Regions from separate parts of the Streptomonospora arabica genome, predicted to be linked through region 2. Evidence: predicted binding sites of a transcription regulator. Region 2 holds the regulator's gene; the other holds the start of a gene.
What was found. Region 2 encodes LexA, which represses DNA repair genes until DNA is damaged. Its sites were predicted from a motif close to TCGAACANNTGTTCGA; they were not measured.

Region 1 (3,405 bases), on a different contig from region 2:
GGTGAGCCGGTCGCGCGAGGCGAGCGGATGCCCCGCGGGAAGGAGCGCGATCTGGCCTTCGACGTAGAGGTCCTCGGTGTCGAACCCGGCGAGGTCGTCGAAGGGCCGGTGCATGAGGGCCGCGTCGGCGCGCCCGTCGCGGAGCAGCCGCGCCTGCTCGCCGACCTCGCACAGCAGAACCTCGACCGATGGCGCTTCGGGATCGCTCGCGAGCGCGTCGAGGAGCCGCTGCAGCAGCTCGTGGGACGCTCCGGCCTTGGTCACGAGCACCAGCCGCCGCGTCGGATCCCCGGCACGCCGCGTCCGATGCGCGGCGGCCGCGACCGCGTCGAGGGCCGCTCGGGCCTCGCCGAGCAGCACGCTGCCGGCGTAGGTCAGCGCCGCTCCCCGGCGGTCCCGGTCGAAGAGCCGGACGCCGAGCCGCTGCTCCAGCCGGCGGATCGCGCGCGAGAGCGGCGGCTGCGCGATCCCCAGCCGAACGGCGGCGCGTGCGAAGTGCAGCTCCTCGGCAACGGCGACGAAGTACCGCAGCTCGCGGGTCTCGAGATCGTCCACGTGCGGAGCCTACCGCCTGATACCGGGCGAGTATCACAGCCGAGCGAATCGGTCTTGGACGGCGAGCGCGCGGCTCGCCGAGTATTGGTCCCGTGAACGACACGAAGACCGCGCTGGTCACCGGCGCGAACAAGGGAATCGGCTTCGCCATCGCACAGGGCCTGGGAGCGGCCGGCTTCACGGTCGCCGTGGGCGCGCGCGACGACGCCAGGCGCGAGGAGGCCGTCGACCGCCTGCGTGCCGCGGGCGCCGACGCGTTCGGGGTCGCCCTCGACGTCACCTCAGACGACAGCGTCGCCGCCGCGGCCGCGGCCGTCGAGAAGGCGGCGGGACGGCTCGACGTGCTCGTCAACAACGCGGGCATCTCCGGCCGGACCGACGACGGCATACAGGACCCGACGACGCTCGACCTCGACGTCGTCCGCACCGTCATCGACACGAACGTGCTCGGGGTCGTCCGGGTGACGAACGCGCTTCTCCCGCTGCTCCGCCGCGCCGACTCGCCGCGCATCGTCAACATGTCGAGCAATATGGGTTCGCTGACACTGCAGACCGGTCCGATCCTCGCCGCGTACGCACCGTCGAAGTCGATGCTCAACAGCCTCACGGCGCAGTACGCCCGCCGGCTCGCCGACACGAACGTCATCGTGAACGCCGCCTGCCCCGGCTACGTCGCGACCGACTTCACCGGCTTCAACGCGCCGCGGACGCCCGAGCAGGGTGCCGCGATCGCGATCCGGCTCGCCACCCTGCCCGACGACGGACCGCGCGGCGGCTTCTTCGACGACGAGGGCGCCGTCCCCTGGTGACCCCGGACGGGCGGGAGCGAAGGCGCCGGCCCGCATTGCACCGCCCTCCCGCCCATCACCGCGCCGCGGAGTTCCGCAGTTCACGCGGCGCCCACTCGGCGGTCGAAACCCCGGCTTCACGGCCACCGCGGCCCGGAGCGCGCGTGCGGCCGTGAAGCGCCTCGTCACAGGCCCGTGGACGGCCACTGGACACGCATTCGAACCTGTGTTCGTATTGAGGGCATGCGATGGGAATCCTTGCGTGACCAGCACGACGAGCCCGCGCTGTTCGAGCGCGCGGACGTCGCGCCCGAGCCCTCCGGCACCGGGCGGGCCGGGCTGGCCGATCCCGGACCCGGGCCGGTCCTCGGCGGCGACGGCGGCGACGCCGTGGCCGTCGAGATCCGCGCCCGATCGATCATCAACCGCGTCCCCGGCGAGGCCGCGGTCCCGTTCCGCTGGACCGTCAACCCCTATCGGGGCTGCAGTCACGCCTGCGTCTACTGCCTGTCCGGCGACACCCCGATCCTCATGGCAGACGGCCGGACCAGACCGCTGGCGGAGATCAGGGTCGGCGATCGGATCTACGGGACGCGCCGCGCGGGCGGCCGCCGGCGCTACACACCCACGACGGTGCAGGCGCATTGGACGACGGTGAAGCGCGCCTACCGCATCACGCTGGCCGACGGCACGGTGCTGGTGGCCAGCGGCGACCACCGGTTCCTCACCGGCCGCGGCTGGACATACGTCGCCGGAGGCGCCTCCGGCCACCGCCGCCGGCCGCACCTGACCGAAGGGACCGGGCTGCTGGGCACGGGCCGCTACGCGGATCCGCCTGAGGGCGCCGGCGCCTACAGGAGGGGCTATCTCTGCGGGATCCTCCGCGGCGATGCGCCTCCCGGCGGTTTCGGCCATCCGGGAACGGGGCGTCCGGCCGACGGAGCCCGCGTGTTCCGACTCCGCCGGGCGCTCGCCGACGGCGAAGCGGCGGATCGCGCCGCAGGCTGCCTCGCCGGTCTCGGCGTGAGCGCGGTCCGCTTCGACCCCGCCGCCGCGCCGGAGAACCGGCGAGCGATCACGGCGATCCGCACCGCGCAGGGCACCTCGTCCGAGCGCATGTCCGAGATCGTGGAATGGCCGGTCGCACCGTGCGACGAATGGCGCAAGGGGTTCCTCGCGGGGGCGTTCGACGCCGAAGGCGACTGTTCCGAGGGCGTCCTGCGCATCTCCAGCGCCGACAGCGAGATCATCGCGGCGGTCGGCCTGAGCATGAAGCACTTCGGCTTCGAGCACACCGTCGAGGAACCCGCCGCGGTGTCGGGCGCGCAGGTCGTGCGGCTCACCGGAGGTCTGCGCGAGCGGCTGCGGTTCCTCCAGACGACGGACCCCGCGATCACTCGAAAGCGCGGTATCGACGATGCCGCACTCGAGTCGGACCCCCGGCTCGACGTCGTCTCGATCGAGGACACCGGCGAACTACGCACGCTGTACGACATCACGACCGGAACGGGGGACTTCCTCGCGAACGGCGTGGTGAGCCACAACTGCTTCGCCCGGCGCACGCACGAGTACCTGGACCTCGACTCCGGACACGACTTCGACTCCAAGATCATGGTCAAGGTCAACGCCGGCGAGCTGCTGCGGCGCGAGCTGGCCAACCCGCGGTGGGCGGGCGAGCCGATCGCGATGGGCACCAACACCGACCCCTACCAGCGGGCCGAGGGCCGCTACCGGCTGATGCCGCAGATCATCGCGGCCCTGCGCGACTTCGCCAACCCGTTCTCCGTCCTCACCAAGGGGCGGCTCATCCTGCGCGACCTCGACCTGCTCGAACAGGCGGCCCGGGTCACCGACGTGGGCCTGGCGGTGTCGGTCGGCTCCCTCGACGAGGACGTATGGCGCACCGTCGAGCCCGGCACCCCGCGCCCCGCCTCGCGGCTGGACGTCGTCCGCCGGTGCGCCGACCGCGGGCTGAGCTGCTCCGTGCTGATGGCGCCGATCCTGCCCGGCCTGACCGACTCCGCCGAGCAGATCGAGGCGACCGTCGCCGCGATCGCCGAGT
Region 2 (3,405 bases):
CAGGAACGCGGTCCCGCCGCCGCGCACCCCTTCCATCGCGCCGGGCCTGTCGCCCCCGCCCCGAACCGCGGACGGTGAGGGCGACGGTGGCTGCAGCGGCGGCGGAGGGCGCTCGGGCCGGTGCGGTGCCGCGGCCGCGGCACCGGCTAGAACTCGGGCATCACGAGTTCCTGGCCGGGCTCGATCTCGGACTCGCTGAGGCCGTTCACCTTCACGATCTCGTGCACGGTGCTGCGCGGATCGTCGCCGGGACGCACACGTTCGGCGATCGACCACAGGGTGTCACCGTCGCGGACGACCACGGTGGGAGGCGCCTCCTCGTGCAGCGCCGACTCCGCGGGCGCCGGGCCCGTGGCGGAGGCTCCGGCGGTGCCCACGGCCAGCAGCAGGCCGGCCAGAAGGGCGGTCGCCAGCGCCGAGACCGCCGCGCCCACCACGACGCGCCCTCGGCGCGTGAGGCGCTCGTTCCACAGTTCGGCTGCGGCGCCGAGCACCGGAGCGGGGCGCGGTGCCGGGACGGCGGCCGGGCGCAGAGCCCGCGCCGGGGCCGGTGCCGCCTGCCGCGGACGCCGGGCCGCCCTCGGCGGGGCCGCCGCGGCGGCGCTCCACTCGGGCAGCTGCCGCGCCCAGTCGAACAGCGCGCCGTCGTGCGCTCCCGGGAACGGGTCGGCGCCGGAAGCGCCTTCGCGTTCGGCCTCCTCGGCCGGCGGCGCCTGCGGCGGGACCACGGAAAGCCGCGCGCGCCGCGGCAGCCGGACGGCGGGCCCGCGGTCATCGGTTCGTGGGGTGTCGGGCCAGGTCAAGGGGGATTCGAACGCAGTGGCGGATTGAGACGCTGACATAGTCATGGCCGCACAGTCCTCACCTTCGTACGCCAGTTCGTTAGAACTAACGTTCGATTCCTACCGCATTCGAGCGAATTTTTCAGCACCATCTCGAACGTTTGTTTGATATTGCCGTGTGCACGCAGTAACGTTGGACATGTTTCGCTGCGGTATCGGCGACGCCACGTTCAGTGGCTGAACACGCGCTACCGCTGCCGAACACTGATCGACCGGCTGGTCCCTCGAGTCGGGGGATCCGCCTGACGCCCGCCGATAGCCGCACCCAGAACAACCGACCGCCGAGGAGGCCGGCCGTGCCGGAGGAGAACCACGGAACCCAGGAACCTCACACGGGCGGGGGGTCCGTCACCGCGCTCCGGTCCGCTGCCGCTCCACCCGCCGATTCTCAGGACTCCGCTGACAGCGCCGAGGGGGCGCCGCAGCTCACCGCACGCCAGCAGAGCGTGCTGAACTGCATCCACCGCTATGTGCGGCAGCGCGGATATCCACCGTCCATCCGGGAGATCGGCGACGCGGTGGGGCTATCGAGCCCGTCCAGTGTGGCGCACCAACTGAAGGTCTTGCAACGCAAGGGCTACCTCTACCGCGACCAGAACCGCCCACGAGCGGTCGAAATCCGCATTCCGGGCCAGCCGCCGGTGCGCTCCTGGGACCAGCTGGAGGAGACCCCCGAGGCCGACGAGTCCCGCGCGACCGCCGTCCCGGTGGTCGGGCGCATCGCGGCGGGCGGCCCCATCCTGGCCGAGGAGTCCATCGAGGACGTCCTCACGCTGCCCAAGCAGCTCGTGGGCGAGGGCCGGCTGTTCATGCTCAACGTCGTCGGCGACTCGATGGTCGACGCCGCCATCACCGACGGTGACCTGGTCGTCGTCCGCCAGCAGCCCGAGGCCAACAACGGCGACATCGTCGCGGCGATGCTCGACGACGAGGCCACGGTCAAGGCGTTCAAGCGCGACTCCGACCACGTGTGGCTACTGCCGCGCAACGACGAATACGAGCCCATCCTCGGCGACGACGCCACCATCCTGGGCAAGGTGGTGGCCGTGCTCCGGCGCGTGTGAGCCGCCGCCGCGTCGGCATAACGAGTTCGCCTCGCTTTGGCACGGGTTCGTGATCTTCGCTGTAGATCACGAACCCGTCGCCTTTTCGGAACCCAACGGTTATCCCTGACCCCGCCCCCGCACCGATCCCCCGCCCTACGCCGCGACGGCGGCTCCGCGCCAGGGACCAAAGGCCGAATCCTCGCGTGCCGCCCGACGCTCAGGGCCGCCCGGCGCGCCGCACGCCGCCGATCCCCGGCACACCCCGCACCCGCGGGCGCGGCGGGCACTACGGTAGGGACCATGCCCGTCCGCTCGCCCTTGCGCGCCGCCGCCGTCTCCGCGCTCCTGGCGGCCCTCCTGGCCACCGGCTGCAGCCCCGGAACCGACGACTCCGGGCCCGCCGAGCCGCCCGGCATCCGGCCGCAGCAGAGCGAGGTCACCTTCCGCAGCGGCCCCGACACCCTGCACGGCACCTTCGCCCTGCCACCCGGCGGCGGTGGCGACCTGCCCGCGGCGCTGATCGTCTCCGGCAGCGGCCCCACCGACCGCGACGGCAACAGCCCGGGGCGGCCCGACGCCGGCACGAACAAGAACTTCGCGCGCCTGCTGGCCGACATGGGGGTCGCCTCCCTGCGCTACGACAAGCTCGGCAGCGGCGAGACCGGCATGGCCTCGCGCGAGGAGGACGCCGCCGTCGGCTACGGCGTCTTCGCCCAGGAGGTCGCCGACGCCTACGCGCACCTGGCGTCGCGGCCCGAGGTCGACCCCTCGCGGCTCATCGTGCTGGGCCACAGCGAGGGCGCCCTGTTCGCGCTGCGCGCCCACGAGATCGTCGAGGAGCATCCGCCGCGCGCACTCGTCCTCGCCGCCCCGCCGGGCCGCCGCTACCTCGACGTCGTCGACCGGCAGATCACCGAGCAGGTCCGCAGGGCCGAGGCCGCCGGCTCCATGGACTACGCCGCGGCCGACCAGGCGCTCTCGGACGTGCGGACCGCCGTCGCCGGAATCCGCGACGGCGACGAACTGGAGGAGGCCGACCTCCCGCAGGGCTTCGGGGGCCTCTTCGCTCCCCGGTACCAGGACTTCCTGCGCCGCATCGACGCGATGGACCCCGTGCGCCTGGCGCGCGGCCTGCCCGCCGGCACCGCAACGCTCGTCCTGTGGGGCACCGCCGACTCGCAGATCGCGCGCGGCGACGTCGACCGCCTGATGACCGGGCTGCCCGACGGCGAGCGGGCCGACATCCCCGGCGCCGACCACGTGTTCCGCAGGTACAGCGACGCGCCCGGGGCGGAGGCGCTCGACTCCCGGCGCCGCTTCTCCCCCGACGTGGCCCCCGCCCTGCGCACCTTCCTGGAGTCCGAGACCGGCCTCTAGCCGGGGTGTGTTCGATGATCGGCGGTTCAGCCGGAACACGGCGCCCGACCGGCACCGCGTGCGCCCGGCAGTGGCGGGCGCGTGCGGCCACGGCCTCAGTAGTCGCCCTTTTCGATCTCGGCGGTGACGGCCCGGGCCAG

Region 1: the regulator LexA is predicted to act here: its motif matches at 1,562-1,577, upstream of ABD284_RS04240 (intein-containing Rv2578c family radical SAM protein).

What each region holds. Positions count from the first base shown of each region.
Region 1 covers NZ_BAAAQI010000002.1:261,727-265,131, forward strand. Annotated here, with positions in the region: gene ABD284_RS04230 (LysR family transcriptional regulator) at 1-555, opposite strand, end outside; gene ABD284_RS04235 (SDR family oxidoreductase) at 639-1,364, shown strand; gene ABD284_RS04240 (intein-containing Rv2578c family radical SAM protein) at 1,587-3,405, shown strand, end outside.
Region 2 covers NZ_BAAAQI010000018.1:70,340-73,744, reverse strand. Annotated here, with positions in the region: gene ABD284_RS21945 (LysM peptidoglycan-binding domain-containing protein) at 147-803, opposite strand; gene lexA (transcriptional repressor LexA) at 1,139-1,906, shown strand; gene ABD284_RS21935 (alpha/beta hydrolase family protein) at 2,189-3,265, shown strand; gene ABD284_RS21930 (hypothetical protein) at 3,361-3,405, opposite strand, start outside.